One region of the Clostridium sp. CTA-5 genome, then DNA from elsewhere that is predicted to be linked to it. Evidence: riboswitches for the same ligand, from Rfam matches in the RefSeq annotation. Region 1 holds a riboswitch; the other holds the start of a gene.

Region 1 (8,592 bases):
AGCAATTTTAGTAGATTTTAAAAAGTATTTTACTTTGTTTCATAGAATATTTTTTAGAAATGACTATTGGTTATTTGATCCAAGGTTAGATCCAATTATTAATGTTTTACCAGAAGAATTTTTTATGATTTTAGGAATAATTATTTTGAGTTTGATAATTTTACAAGTTATTTATATCAAAATTTCTTATTATAAAAATAAATATTAATATTCTAATAAGAGTGAGTTTATATAAAAATTTATTATTATATAAACTTTATCAAATTTATAGTACCGTGTAGAAAACATATTTTTATATTCATAAAATAAAGAGTTCTAAGTAATAGATAAATTCTAACTGTATCTATATACTTAGAACATTTTTATTATGCTTATAACTCAATAACTTCTAGATCATTAGGAACATGAATTATACCATTAAATTCTTCTTTACCTTCTTTAGTATAGAGTTCCTTTCTTTTTTCTAAATTTTTATCTTCGGTATGATATAAAATTATAGATTTTACATTTAAAATATTAGCATTTTTACAAGCATCTTTAACAGTAGCATGATGTTTTTCATATGGTTTAAATATATCTTTTTGAGAATATAAACAAAATGCTTCATGGAACAAATAGTCTACATTTTCACAATATATTTTTAGATTTTCTCTAAAAGGTTCATCACCTAAAAAAGTTAAACTCTTATTATTTAATAAAGTAGTTTTAAACCCAAATTGTAGTTGTTTAGTGCTATTTATATCAAAAAAAGTTGTTTTTCTTCCTAAGATTTCAAACTTACAGTTATTTTCAATTTCAATAAATATAATTCTATCATCAAATAATTTTAAGAATTTTTTTTGAAGCACAAAAGAACATATTGCTTTAATTGCAGTAATAGAAGTTTTATGACAATAAATATTAAAACTTCCAGTGTATTTATCATTTAATATTCCTTGAGCTACAGAACGGATTACCCATATGCTTCCTAGGATATGATCATTATGATTATGTGATATAAACATATTATGTATTTGATTAATTGATATATTTGCTTTTTCAAGATTTGATAATATTGTATTTCCACCACCTGCATCGACAAGAAAATGCTCATTATTATTTGATAGAGTAAAACAAGTATTATAACATTTCGTTACCATAGCAGATCCAGTACCAAGTATATTTAAATTTTCCATTTTTATCTCCTTTAATCATTTATAGAGGGCTATTTCAGAAAATTTATTATGAATTTGAAAGATTTTTGTTTGTTTACTATAATAAATACATTATCTTAAAATATATTATATTTATTTTGAAATAGTCCTTTATGTATTGAAATTAAGTATATTATAAAATTTATAATTCATAAGGACAAGCCTAAACATATAAATCTTATTGTAAGTACTTTACAATTTTATAAGTAAATGATACAATAGATAAAAATAAATACGAAGACCTATGGTAGAGGAGCTAATTATAAATAGTACTTATTAGGAGTTGGCAAGCGTTGATTAATAAGGAAAGGTATAATGGCCGAAGAAATATGTTATGCAAAAATTTATTTCTGGGTATACATAAAATATATGTATAACTGTCACGGAAGTGGAGTGCTACAAGGATTTTATCAGATATTATTAATATAATATCTTTATAAGCTTTAGCAAAAATGAACTCTACCCGTTGTAGTTATAACTACAACGGTTTTTCTTATGTAAAAATTAGTTAGGGGGATTAATAATGAAAATTCAAGGAATAATAGTTCCACTTATAACACCATTTAAAGATGGTATGGTAGATTTCAAATCATATGAAAATTTAGTAAATCATTATGTAAATGAAGGGGTAGATGGAATCATACCACTAGGAACTACAGGAGAAAGTCCAACAATATCAAATGAGGAATATGAAGAAATATTAGCTAAAACAATGGAATATAATAATGGTAGGGTAAAAGTTTATACTGGTTTAGGTGGAAATAATACTATTGAAGTAATTAAAAAGTTAAAGATAGCTGAAAGCAATAAAGTAGATGGAATACTATCTGTATCACCTTATTATTCAAGACCTAATCAAAGAGGCATTTATGAACATTTTAAAAAAATATCTGAATCAACAGATTTAAATATTATAATATATAATATTCCTTATAGAACAGGTTCTAATATTGAAAATGATACTATATTTAAATTAGCAGAACTAGAAAATATAGTAGGTATAAAAGATTGTTCAGGGAGTATGAAACAAACGTCAGAATTAATTTTAAATGCACCAAATGATTTTTCGGTATTAACTGGCGAGGATGCTCTTTTTTATACAACACTTGCGCTTGGTGGTCATGGAGGTATTTTAGCTTCAGCTAGTTTAAGAACTAGAGATTTTATTAAAGTATATAATTATATAAAAGAAAATGATCACCAATCAGCGCTTAAAATATGGAAGGAGTTGGATAGTTTTATTCCAATGTTATTTGAGCAACCAAATCCTACACCATTAAAATATTGTTTAAAGAAAAAAGGATTAATTGAAAGTGATGAAGTAAGATTACCACTTACAAATATAACAAAAGAATTAGAAAAAAAATTAGAAAATATGTTATTATTATAAATAACTTATTTATATATGGGGCAAAATAAAATGCAATAGTAAAAGCAATAAGAAATAAGGGCTATTTCGGATAGATAAAATTAAAAAGAATTATTAAATTCTTTTTAATTTTATCTTTTTTATTTTTTTAGAATTTATAATACAGCCAAATTTGTGAATAACTTTAGGAGCATAATAAAATTTATAGTTCCAAGAAGTTAAATTTTATTATGTTTTAGTGTAAAAAAACTATCTACGAAGTGGGTACTCTTGATTCCTATTTTTTAGTTAATAAGGATCTATAAGATTAAAGAGATTTAAATGATGTGTAAAATCTATTATAGCTTATATAAATTATGTTTAAATATATAAAAATTTATTTAAATTATAATTTATTTTTTATATAATTTTCTTTTTGTTATTTATAGTGTAATTTAATTGAATTTAAGTATTATAATGTTTTATTTATAAAACATTATATAAAATATAAAATTTTTGACGATTAAAACTTTTAGGAGTAATATATAATGGGTTAAATTCGCACATATGAAATAAAGTAATGTACTAATAAGGATGAAAACCCTTTATATAGAGAATTTATACTATAATATTATACTTAGATTAAAATATATTTAATTAAATAATAAGAATATTTATATTGTTTAATTAATAATGAGTTGAATAAAAAATTAGTGTATTATTTTTTTTCATATGTAACAAAAAAGGAGTTGTTAAGAAATGATGCCTAAACTATTTAAAATGATTAAAGGTAAAGAAATTACTAAACAACAATTATTAAAAGATATTATATCAGGAATTATTGTTGCAATAATAGCATTACCTTTATCTATAGCATTAGCAATATCGTCGGGAGTTTCACCAGAAAAAGGACTTATAACAGCAATTTTTGCTGGATTTATAATTTCTTTTTTAGGAGGAAGTAAAGTACAAATTGGGGGTCCAACAGGAGCATTCGTAATAATAATATATTCAATTATTCAGCAATATGGATTAAATGGATTAATTACGGCTTCAATAATGGCAGGTATTATGTTAGTTATAATGGGACTTTTAAAATTTGGATCATTAATTAAGTACATACCTCAAACAATAACAGTAGGTTTTACAAGTGGTATAGCAATAACATTATTATCAACGCAAGTTAAAGATTTTTTTGGATTAAAGATTGATAAGGTACCAGCAGAATTTGTTCCTAAATGGCAAAGTTATATTTCTAATATGAACACATTAAGTATATGGACACTAGTTATAGGGATTATTTGTGTGTTAATCATAGTTTTTTGGCCAAAGGTTAATAAAACTATACCAGGTTCATTGATTGCATTAATTGTTGCTACCTTAATGGTGAAATTTTTGAATTTACCAGTAGAAACTATAGGTGATAGATTCCAACAATTATCATCAGCTATTCCAATGCCTGTTATGCCTAGCATAAGTATAAGTACTATAAATCAATTATTTGCACCAGCTATGACTATAGCTATTTTAGCAGGTTTAGAATCGTTATTATCAGCAGTTGTTGCAGATGGAATGATCGGTGATACACATGATTCAAATATGGAATTAGTGGCACAAGGATTAGGAAATATAGTTTCAGGATTATTTGGAGGTATACCTGCAACAGGAGCAATAGCTAGAACAGCAGCTAATGTAAAGAATGGTGGTAAGAGTCCAATATCAGGAATGGTGCATGCTATAACATTGTTAATTATAATGTTAGCTTTAATGCCAATTGCAAAGTTAATACCAATGACATCATTAGCAGCAATATTAGCAATTGTATCTTATAATATGAGCGAATGGAGAACATTTAAATCATTATTAAAAGCACCTAAAAGTGATTTATTGGTATTATTAGTTACTTTCTTTTGTACTATAATCTTTGATTTAGTAGTTGCGATTGGTTTTGGAATGATTATGACAATGTTCTTATTTATGAAAAGAGTCTCTGAAACTACAGCAATTAGAGATTTAGTAGATGAAAAAGTATTTGATGATGATGTATTAGATATGTTAAGAAAGTCAGATGGTAAAATTTCAGTATATCAAGTAGATGGACCTTTATTTTTTGGAATAGTACAAGATTTTTTAATAAAAGTAAATTCAGTAAAACCATCAACAGAAGTACTTATACTAGATATGAGACATAGTTATGCAATAGATGCATCTGCAATAAATGCATTGAAACAAATAGTTGGTTATTGTAAAAAACAAAAAATAAAACTTTTAATAACCCATGTACAAGAACAACCAATGCATGTTTTGGGTAATATGGGAATTGCAGATATTATTGGAGAAGAAAATATATATGAAACTAAAAGAGAAGCTATAGAAATATCAAGTAGTTACATAACTAAAATAAGAAATTTTATGAATGATGCTTCATAAAATAAAAAACATATTAATAATAATCTTAAGATAATATTTTTAGGAAGATATTAATACATATTTAAAATATAGATAAATAATATAAAGTTGATTCAAAATAATTAATTTATAATTTTGAATCAACTTTTTTATATTAATGGATATAATGGCTTTTACTAAATATTTTAATTAATGCTATCTTAAAGAATCTATCAATTTAATTAAATTATCTTTTATAGAATCAATTTTGCTAAAATCTATTGCAGAAACATAAATTTTTTCTAAATCATCATGATAGGATTTTGCTTTTGCAAGATAAGCTATTCCTTTAGAATTTAATTCTTTATATTTACTAGTTATACTAGATAAGGTGTTAGCATATTTTTCATCAGTATTTTCTGTTATTAATTCTTTATACATATCTAATACTTCATCATTTTCTCTTGAAGGGAAATACTCATGAGGTGCTGTTGAATCAAATATACATAAGCCTAATTCTCTCATTACTACCATATCTAAGCTATCAGGATCAAAACCACAATGATAAACTTCAGCATCAATTCCTTTAAGCTTACATTCCTTAACGAGTTTTTTTAGAAGTGTAGATTTACCAGAACCAGGTCTTCCTTTTATAAAATATCTTTTTGGAACATCAATAGTTAAATTTTCAACGAAATCAACAGGTCCTTTAGGAGTAGCACCACCGAAAAAACGATGTTTAATATTAGCTTTTTTATTAAACTTAGAAGTTCCAACTAATGTATTAATGGTATCTTTAGCAATAGTATCGGCTTTTTTAAAGTTCATATTTTCAATATAAATTTTTTCCCAATCATCATGTGTTACAAGAGCTTTTGCAAACAGTTTGTAAGCATTCTCATAGCATGTAGAGATGTGTTCTTTAATTTTAATAATTTCACTTGTATGTTCTTTTAATTTATCACTATTCCAAGCTACCCCTAGATTTACATATTCCTCTATTGCACCTGGTGCATTTGGCTCGATAACATGAGGGGCTGTTCCATCAACTATAGCTACTTTGAGTTTTGGAATAATTACTCCATCAAGAGATCCATTATCAGAAGAACAGTGGATAAATTCTATATCATAATTTTTTTCATTCCAATAGTTGCCTATTGATCTTATGAGTGTAGATTTACCTGTGCCAGGACCGCCTTTTAGTATAAATATTTTATCTAATCCTTCTAAATTGGATGGAAATAAATTGCAAAAACCTTTGGATGTATTAGCGCATGCATAATAATTTAAAATTTTCCCAGACAAGATTATCACTCCTTAATTTATAAAAAATATTACTAACAATAAATAATATATGCTTAAAAGAAATATATGTGTAAATTAAAAAAATTTTAATTTAAAGTTTTTATATAAATTTAATTATAAATTTTTAAAAGTAGTATAAATAGTAGCTTTGAAGTTAGCATAAGTAAATAGGAAAAGAGAAGATAAAGGTTAAAAAACTAATATTTCAACAATAAGTTAATTAATTATAAAAGGTAATTAAGAGTATAAATTTATTTATAAAGTACATAATAATTTTGAAGTAAACTTTAGGGAGTGATTATAATGGAAAGAAATCCAAGTATAAGATGTTCAATTAGAAATTGTAAACATCATAACCACAATGAAAATTATTGTACTTTACAAGAAATTAGCGTAGGAACACATGAATCAAATCCTAGCAAGATAGAATGTACAGATTGTGAATCATTTGTGCTAAATAGTTAATAACAAATATATAGCTATTTATAAGACTGATTTATAAAAAAAGGGGTTTAAAGAAAAATATTTTTTCTTTAAACCCTTTTTTATAGGAAACATCTATTGACGATAGTCCTTAAAAAGTTTAGGCTAATCTAAGGCACATTCAAAAAATAATAGACCAGTATACTCGTTTATTTTGTGTCATACTTCGTCGCAAAGTCTCACTAATAGCTCACTATTAGCAAGACTTAGCTCCTCGTCTGACACAAAATATACATCGCATCTTTGATTTATTATTTTATTTCATGTGCCTTAGTTTGAAATTTTTTATGATTTTATGGAGGATAAATAAGTGGAATATAATTGGGAAAGATCACTTCCATTTTTAAATATAGATTTACATACAGCAAATAAACTTCTTAAGGAGATATTAGAAGATAATACAATTGAAAATATAATTCCAATCAATGAAGGATGTAGAACTAGTAATTATATTTTAAAAATTACTAATTCAAATAAAAAATATATATTAAAAATTTTTCCAGAGTTAAATTGTGATTATAAAAAAGAAAATAATTTATTAAAGTTACTTAAAGATAAAGTACAAGTACAAAATATATATTATATTTCAAAGAGTTATATTATCAATAATAGAACATTTGCACTTTATGAGTATATAGAAGGTAAAACATTAGGGCAAGCTATAAAAGATGGTTACATTATTGATGAAAATTTCATAAAAGAAGTAGCTAAAGCATTAGCCATGATTCATAAATTTAAATTTAATAGTATAGGTGAATTTAATGAAAAATTAGAAGTAGTAAATAAATTACCGCCATTATATACATGGTATGCTAACTTTATGGATATAAACTTTAAAAATAGATTAGGACAGGATGTTATTGATAGAATTAATACTATAGTACAAAACAATCTTCAAGCTTTAATAGAGTTAGATAAAGATATTTCATTAGTACATGGAGATTTTCAGGGAACTAATATACTAATTAATAATAAAAAACTAGCAGGGATTATAGATTGGGAATTTTCAATGGCGGGACACGCATTAGCAGATATAGGTCAGTTATTTAGGTATGAAAATTATTTTGATGAAAATTTAATTAATATATTTGAAAAAGAATATAATAAGCATTCAGATAAAAAACTTATTAAAGGCTGGTATAAGATAGCTAAACTTAGAGATTTAGTTAATTTAATTCAACTTATAAGTGCAAAAGAAGAAATGCCTAATAAATATAAAGAGATTAAAGGAATTATAATGAAAACATTAAATATATTTCAATAGGATGTAATAAATATAATATTGACAGTAGTTATTAATTATATTAATATTATCAATATAATAAACAAAGGCGTTTAGAGCATAGGCTTTAAGCGTCTTTTATTTTATATTTTTATGGGGGGGATATATATGAACGTTAATTTAGCAGATAGCGCATTTATGCTGATATGTACGGCATTTGTGTTCTTAATGACACCGGGATTAGCATTCTTTTACGGAGGTATGGTACGTAGAAAGAATATATTAAACACTATTATGTCTTCATTTTTTATATGTGGATTAGCATCTGTATTATGGGTAGTAATAGGATATTCTTTATCATTTGGGGAAAATATAGGAGGAATAGTTGGTGGATTTAATTACATAGGCTTTATAGGTGTTGGAGCAGATCCTAACCCTATTTATGCTAATAATATACCTCACATTCTCTTTGCAACATTTCAAATGATGTTTGCTATAATAACGCCAGCATTAATAACAGGATCATTGGTAGATAGAATAAAATTTTCATCATTATTTATATTTGTAGGAATATGGTCAGTTTTTGTTTATTATCCACTTGCGCATATGGTATGGGGAGATGGTGGAATTATAAAAAATTTAGGAGCATTAGA
Region 2 (8,592 bases), on a different contig from region 1:
CTCAACTTCATCTAAGTATGGTTCTATACTAAATATTTGTGAACCTATGTGACAATGTAATCCAACAAGTTCTAAATTTGAATACCCAATAACTCTTTTTACTGCACTTAAAGTCTTATTGTTTAACATAGTAAATCCAAATTTTGAGTCTATAGAACCTGTCTTTATATATTCATGTGTATGCGCTTCTATTCCTGGTGTTATTCTTAAAAGCACTTTTTGAACCTTATTATGTTTTATGGCTAATTCATTTATTTTGTCAATTTCATAAAAATTATCCACTACAAAGTTACCAATATTAAAATTTATAGCCATTTCTATTTCTTCTGGTGTTTTATTATTCCCATGAAAATATATGTTTTCCATAGGAAATCCACTTTTATAAGCAGTATATAATTCTCCACCTGAAACTACATCAAGGTTTAACCCCTCTTCATTTATAATTTTACACATAGCAAGTGTTAAAAATGCTTTTCCGGCATATATAACCTTATTATTATTTTCTTTAATCTTAAAAGCTTCTGCGTATCTTCTGCAGTTATCTCTTATTAACGCTTCATCCATTACATAAAGTGGTGTTCCATACTTTTCTACAAGTTCTACTGAAGATACTCCTCCTATATGTAATGTATTATCAATTACTTTCATACTTCCAAAAAGTTTCATAAATACTCTCTCCTAACTACTATAAATCAAATTCCTTAGCTGTAGCATTTATAGCTTTAACCTTATCATCCTTTTTAATTGCACAAGTTATTCTTATTTCAGATGTAGTAATCATCTTTATTGAAATGTTATTTTCAGCAAATAATTTAAACAATCTTCCTGCAACTCCTGATGTTGTTTTCATCCCAATACCCACTATTGAAAATTTAGTTATATCTTCATCTATAAAAATTTTATCTTTTTCTGTAAATTCACTTATTATATTCATACATTCTCTTAAATCATCTTTTGGTATTGAAAAAGATAAATTAACATTTTCCTCAATCGGAGAGGTTTGACTTATCATATCTACATTAATTCTTTTACTTGCAATTTTCTCAAATAAATTTGCAATCATATTTATATCATTTTTAACTTCTTTTAAAGTTATAATTATATCCTCTTCACTTGTAGCTATTCCTGTTATTGGTTTACTTTCTAAATTCATATTTTTTCCCTCCCTGATTACAGTTCCTTTAATATCACTATTACTCAATCCCACATATACTGGAATTTTATATTTTTGAGCAAGTTCTATAGATCTTGAATGCATTACTTGTGCTCCAAGACTTGATAATTCAAGCATATCTTCATAGTCTATTTCATCTAACTTTTTAGCATTAGGATATTTTCTTGGATCTACACTATATATTCCATCTACATCAGTATATATCTCACATTCACCATCAAGTCTTACTGCAATTGCTACTGCTGAAGTATCTGAACCTCCTCTACCAAGTGTGGTAATATCTCCATCTTCATTTATTCCTTGGAATCCAGCAACTACGACTATCTTTCCTTCTAATAAACTTTCTCTTATTTTTTCTCCATTAATATTTTCAATAAGAGATTTTCCATGTGGTCCTAATGCTCTAATTCCAACTTGATAAGCAGTATAACTTACTGCATCATATCCTAACTCTTTAATAGCCATAGCCAAAAGAGAAGAAGAAATCATCTCCCCAGTTGCTATTAAAGCATCTAACTCTCTTTTATCAGGCTCTTTAGAAATTTGTTTAGCTAACTCTATTAAATTATCTGTAGTATCTCCCATAGCTGAAACTACAACAACTAAACTATCTCCACTTTCTTTTCTCTTAACTAAGGTTTTTGCAACCTGCTTTATTTTATTAACATCTCCTACTGAACTTCCCCCATATTTTTGTACAATAACACCCATATTATCAACTCCCTATAAAATTTAAAACATCAAGTAAATTTTCCACTCTAGGCTTTTAATAACTTTTAGATTTCTATACATTTCTTAACGTCAAAAAAGGTGTAGCAAAGAACTCTCTGCTACACCCTTGTATAAACCTTTTTACAATTTACAAATTTAAAATATCACTTAAATAAATATTAAAAAACTCATATATTTGTGATATTAATAAATCTCAAATTTATAATCTTACGTTAAACAAAAATGTACCTTGTAGCTCTCCACTATATCATTAGCGACAGTATTACACATATTATATGCAATACCAGAGAATAAACTCGCCAATTTACTCTCTTCGGCAATATTTCCTTTGACTATTTATCATAGCTTGCCAGCTCCAAATAGTTACTCTTAAATATTGCACCTCTACCCTAGGTATATTTACTCATTCAATTTTATAAAAATTCTAACACTTTATATATAAACTTGCAATACTTTTTTCTAAAAAACCAATTTATTTAAAAAGACCAAGTTATTTAAAAAAACCAATTTTTGAATATAATTATGCCATCTTTTGTTCTTTTATACAAAGTTCATTTATAACTTTATATACTCCATTATCATTATTACTTTCTGCAATAAAATTAGCATGTTCTTTGACATCATCTGGAGCATTTTTCATAGCATAACTATAATGAGCTGTCTTAAACATAGTTAAATCATTATAATAATCCCCAAAAACCATAGTATTTTTTCTATCTATGTTAAACTTTTTCTGAAGCATTTCTATAGCATGTCCTTTACTTACACCTTTATTCATTATATCTATCCATTTATCACCTGATACAACAAACTCTAGCTCATCACTAAGATTTTCTTTTAAATACTCTACTATTTTCGGTTTAACATCATCAGCAACATAATAAGTTATTTTATAAATAGGAACTTTTACTTCATCAAAAGATTTTACTACTACTGCTGGGACATTAAAAAATTTAAATTTATCCATCATATCCTCTGTAGGATTTTCTATATAAGCCGTATTATCACTTGCTAAAAATATTTCTTCTCCAAATTCCCTCTTTAAGTCTATTACCTTTTTTATATTTTCTTTAGATATACAATTTGAATATACTGTTTTACCATTTTTATTGTATTTTACAAGTGCACCATTATGAGCAATAAACAACATATCATGATTCACCTTTTCAAAATTTTTATTTAATTGGTAATAAAATCTTCCACTAGCTGCTGCAAATTTTATACCTTTTTCATCTAATGTATTTATCAAATGAAACATTTTTTCATTGATTTTTCCATCACTATTTACAAGTGTTCCATCAAGATCTGATGCAATAAGTCTTATCATAAGTATTCTCTCCCTCTCAATTTTAAAATTCATATACTATTATATACCAGACTTCATTTTTATTACAACAAATCCTAAATTTACACATAAATACTCAAAGTCTTTGGTCATCTTTATTTATATCTATATTATATCTATTTTTCTCAAGTGCTATTACTTATTATTTTAGTTTCAGCCTAATAATTAGTTACTGATTTCATATCAAACCTAATATAATCTTTTTTTAGTAATACTTTAAAATAATAAATTCCTGCTATAGTTGCAGCAATATGACTTATCAAAACAGCTACCCATATCCCATTTAATGCTAAACTACTTGTAGATAATACTTTTGCTAGTGGCATACGAACAATAATATAGTAGAAAATCATTAAAAGCATAGATGACATTGGTTTTCCAAAACCATTTACTGCTCCAAGAACACAATTAGTGATAACATTGCAGATATATCCAACTGAAATAATTGAAAAATAAACTTTAATTATATTTTTAGCACTTTCATTTGCCCCAAATATTTGTGCTAAATTTGCTGAAAAAAATACTACTATAATTGTTAATACAATTAAAAATCCACTACCTAATATTATTCCAGATTTAAGATATTCCTTTGCTTTTTTTATATTTTTAGCACCAAAGCACTGGCCAGTGCAAGTAGTAATTGTCATATTAAGTGCCATGGCAGGATAAAATAAAATTGTTTCCAATTTTCCTGAAATACCAAATGCAGCTATAGGCAGTACTCCAAATACACTAACTAAGTAAGTAATGAAACTTGTACTTATTGCAGGAATGCTTTGTTGAATAATAGATGGTATTGCTTTTAGTGTAAGATTCTTTAAAGTATTTTTGTCAAATAATTTAAAATTAATTACTATTAATTTTTTCTTAATAATATACACAATCATAATAAGCATCATCATTCCTTGAGACAATAAGGTTGCAATTGCTGCCCCTTTAAGTCCCATTTTATTAATAAAAATAGGATCCAAAATTATATTAAGTATTGTACAAAAAATAATAGATACCATCTGCATAGTTGTATTACCAAAACTACGTAATACAGCCGTAAAATATAAATATATAAATACAAAAACATATCCAATCATATATAAAATAAGATACTCTTTTAACATAGCATATATCTCGCTTGGTGTGTTTAAAAGATTTAAAATAGTTTTTGCACTAAGTTCACAAATAACAGTTATAATTATGCTGAAAATAAATGCTACTATAAAAGAAGTCGAGATTACCTTATTTTGATTGTCTTTATCCTTTGCTCCAACATATTTTGATAACAAAATTGCAACCCCATTAGTAGCACCCATTGCAATAGAAGTTGTTATCAATATAGGTGGCATTGATACAGTAAGTGCTGCCATTGCTTTTTCACCAAGTATATTTCCAACCCAAAGACTGTCAACTATGTTGTATGCCATACTAAATATAAATGCTATTAGCACTGGTATAGTAGCTCCTATTAGCTTTTTAGTTGTATTACCTTTTGTAAAATCTTTTTCTAATACATTTTTCATTTAAATCGTCTTCTTTCTTTAATTACTATTAAGTGAATTACAGTCAATGAATAACGTTCACTGAGTAAACATTTTTTTACCCTAACAAAATATCACTTTACAGAAATACTTTATTAGGGATGTTTATCTAATTCCCAATCATCATATCTATTGTCTTATTTCTAATATTGAATTTATAAATACACGAATTTGTTTGATTTTTTCTTCCATGGAAATATCTTCGCATGACAAAACACCGATTTGTCCATACATAATAAAATTAGTCATTATTTCAATATTTTTAATATAAATTTCTCCTTTTTCATATAACTTTTTAAATTCTTTGCATAAACTTGGAATTAAATATTTTGCAATCTTTATAGTAAGTTGCTCATGCAATATTTCATTACCTGTCTTATGATAAAAATTATGATATTTGCTGTTATCTTCTTGAGTTAGCATTAATTTAGCCATATGATCCATACGTTCTGTTAATGTTTTTTTATCATCACAAATAATCTTTAAAAATTTTTCTCCACATTCTTCAACATACTTATCCATTGCGGTTTCAAAAAGTTCTTGTTTTGATTTAAAATAACGATAACACAACCCTGGTACCACATTCATTTCCTTTGCTATGTCAGCCATAGATGTTGATTCATATCCTTTTTTATAAAATACTATCATTGCTGTATCTAATATTTCCTGTTTGCGAACTTCGGGCGCCTTTGAAATTCGTACCATAATTTTAAAACCTCCTTTTATCATTCTAAACATAATATACTACTCGAGTGAATAAAAGTCAATGAATTGTATTTATTCGATATTGTTTTTATTAAAAGCATCTAAACTAGTTTTTTCATATTCAATATCTTATTACTTCTCACCAATTTCGATTTTCTTGATAATTTTTGCAGGTACACCGCCCACAATAACATTAGGTGGCACATCTCTGGTCACAACTGCACCTGCTCCAATAACAGCACCATCACCAATGGTGACACCTGGAACGACAGTGACATTTGCTCCAATCCATACATTATTGCCTATCACAATGGGTACAGGATGCATATCACTGCGTTTTCTTGGGTCAACGTCGTGATTGAGAGTAGCCAACACTACATTGTGTCCAATGAGAACTCCATCTCCAATTGTAATGCCGCCTTGATCCTGAAAACAACAGCCTGAATTGATAAATACATTCTTTCCTACAAAGATATTCTTTCCGCAATCTGTATAGAAAGGTGGGAACATAGTAAATGTTCTATCTATTGGTTTACCAATTAGCATGAAAAAAAGCTCTTGGATTTCTTCTGGCGTATGATATTGCCCATTCAGATTAAAAGTTAATTTCAACGCCTCCTGCGAGACATTATGCATTATTCGGTGTAATTCCGAACCACCCTCAACCACTTCTCCTTTATTTAGGTGTGCTAATAAATCATCAATGTCCATTAATATCCTCCTTTTATTGATAAGATTTTCTAAATACTTTAACAATCTCTTTAAGTATCATTTCATATGGATTTGCTATAATCAGATCTGCCTTTGGTTTCACGAACATTAGTATCAACTTCATAATTTTCTGTATTCCTATCTATTTTTTAATTGATAGCATGTATAATACCTTATTTTATGATACTTATAATATCTTCTACTATCTGAATATCTGTAAGTCTATTTTTTTTCATAAGTTCATCTGGAACATAACGATCTAGTAATTCCTTCTTGATACCATAATTTAAAACCTTCATGTCAGAAGGACCATAAAATCTTGTAATCTTCTCACCAAAGCCACCATCTAAAATACCATCTTCAAGAGTAATTACAAGCTTATGCTCTTTTTTCAAGTTTTCTAATAATTCTTCATCAATACCTGTGATATACTTTGGATTAATCAGCGTAGCTTCAATGCCATTTTCATTTGAAAGCTTTGCGACAACTGCCTGACCAAGCTGATAGAAATCTCCAAGTGCAATCACTGCAACACCTTTTCCTGCTTTTGTCACCTGATATTTATTCAATTTAGAATAATCTGTATTATCTTCCACTCCACTTTCGATTACTCCCATTGCTGGAACACGGATAGCCACTGGATGCTCCTTTTGATTCATTCCCCACTTAAGCATCTTAAAATATTCTTCCTTACATGTTGGAGCAAGATATACCATATTAGGAATATTACTCATCATACCAATATCGTATAATCCAAGATGTGTTACATCATTCATTCCATAAACAGATGCTAAATATACCAGTATTACTGCTGGATTATTATTTATACATAGATCCTGTGAAAGCTGGTCATATGTTCTTTGAAGAAACGTACTACATACTCCATAAACTGGCTTTCCACCATTTGCTGCAATTCCTGAAGCCAAAGCTACTGCGTGTTCTTCTGCAATACCAACATCAACAAACTGTCTACCTGCTTCTTTTCTTCTTTCTTTCCCAAAACCAAATACTGCCGGAGTTCCTGATGTAATGGCAACTACTTTTGGATCATTTTTCATAACATCTAATAAGTATTTTCCAGTTAAATAGTCATAATCTTCTGTATCACCCATAGGAAACTTTGATTCTCCTGTTTCTAATACAAAAGGCATTCCCCAATGCCACTGTTCCTTATTCTTTTCAGCAAATTCAAAGCCTTTTCCTTTAATTGTATAAATATGGACAACTACTGGGTGCTCTATATCCTTAACCTTGTTAAATACGCTGATTAACTGCTCAAAATCATGTCCGTCTTTTACATAATAATAATCTAATCCCATTGCCTTAAAGAAATTACATTGACATTTTCCTTCTGAATCTCTAAGCTTTTTAAGATTTTTATATAAACCACCATGGTTTTCTGCAATGGACATGTCATTATCATTTACAACAATAATCATGTTTGTTCCTGCTTCTGCTGCATTATTTAGTCCTTCATATGCTTCTCCGCCACTTAGTGAACCATCTCCAATGATAGCAATGACATTATCCTTCTCATCTTTTAAGTCTCTTGCTTTAGCAAGACCACAAGCAAGACTTATAGATGTGGAAGTATGTCCTATAGTAAAAAAGTCATGATTGCTTTCTTCTGGATTGGAATAACCAGAAACATCATCATATTTTTCTGAATTAATAAATGCCTCTTTTCTTCCAGTAAGTATTTTATGAGTATAACTCTGATGAGAAACATCATAAACAATCTTATCCTTTGGTGAGTTAAATACATAATGCAATGCAACAGTCAGTTCCACAATTCCAAGATTAGGCCCAATATGCCCACCATGCTCACTTAACTTTTTAAGTAGTAGCTGACGGATTTCCTCGCTCAAATCTTTCATTTCATCTATTGATAATTTTTTTACGTCTTCTGGTGAATTTATTTTTTCTAAATACATACTTCATCCTCCTAAAATTCATTTATTTTACTGCACACATTTTTTCTATCTTCATCTTCTTATTCATCCTCTGTGTTTTGCTTATGAATCTCCTCTGTGCAAGCCCCAATTGCAGTTTCATAGTACCATATCTTATGTTTGATAGTTTCCATAAGCTTATTTAATCCCTCTATCTGCTTTTTAACAACTTCCTTTCTTAACTGAGTGATTAATAATCATAATTAATAGAACCTACAAAACAATCATAAAGGGTAAAGTTAACTTTATGTCAATACCTCAATTTAAAAAATATTTATTTTTTGCCCTGTCCTCTCATCTTAACCAACCAATTACAATACTTGAAGCCAATTTAAGTTTATTCGCCGATTCCAATAATTCCTCCATAGTTCTATTATCTATAATTTATAAAATATATATTTGTTTAATAAAAGTTATTCTTTCCAAATACAATTAATGCCC

What was found. A riboswitch is a leader RNA that binds a small molecule or an ion and turns the genes downstream of it on or off. The one in region 1 is predicted to bind lysine.
Region 2: another riboswitch for lysine. It lies ahead of ACYUET_RS04695 (aspartate kinase); the one in region 1 lies ahead of dapA (4-hydroxy-tetrahydrodipicolinate synthase).

Annotation. Positions count from the first base shown of each region.
Region 1 covers NZ_BAAAAT010000014.1:62,834-71,425, reverse strand. The annotation lists gene ACYUET_RS17650 (TIGR01906 family membrane protein) at 1-208, shown strand, start outside; gene ACYUET_RS17645 (MBL fold metallo-hydrolase) at 372-1,175, opposite strand; lysine riboswitch at 1,434-1,600, shown strand; gene dapA (4-hydroxy-tetrahydrodipicolinate synthase) at 1,717-2,583, shown strand; gene ACYUET_RS17635 (SulP family inorganic anion transporter) at 3,301-4,971, shown strand; gene ACYUET_RS17630 (PRK06851 family protein) at 5,146-6,234, opposite strand; gene ACYUET_RS17625 (DUF1540 domain-containing protein) at 6,538-6,699, shown strand; gene ACYUET_RS17620 (phosphotransferase family protein) at 7,028-7,981, shown strand; gene ACYUET_RS17615 (ammonium transporter) at 8,108-8,592, shown strand, end outside.
Region 2 covers NZ_BAAAAT010000001.1:1,014,192-1,022,783, forward strand. The annotation lists gene lysA (diaminopimelate decarboxylase) at 1-666, opposite strand, end outside; gene ACYUET_RS04695 (aspartate kinase) at 686-1,885, opposite strand; lysine riboswitch at 2,131-2,301, opposite strand; gene ACYUET_RS04700 (HAD family hydrolase) at 2,427-3,233, opposite strand; gene ACYUET_RS04705 (MATE family efflux transporter) at 3,410-4,765, opposite strand; gene ACYUET_RS04710 (TetR/AcrR family transcriptional regulator) at 4,913-5,488, opposite strand; gene ACYUET_RS04715 (sugar O-acetyltransferase) at 5,621-6,199, opposite strand; gene ACYUET_RS04720 (1-deoxy-D-xylulose-5-phosphate synthase) at 6,373-8,133, opposite strand.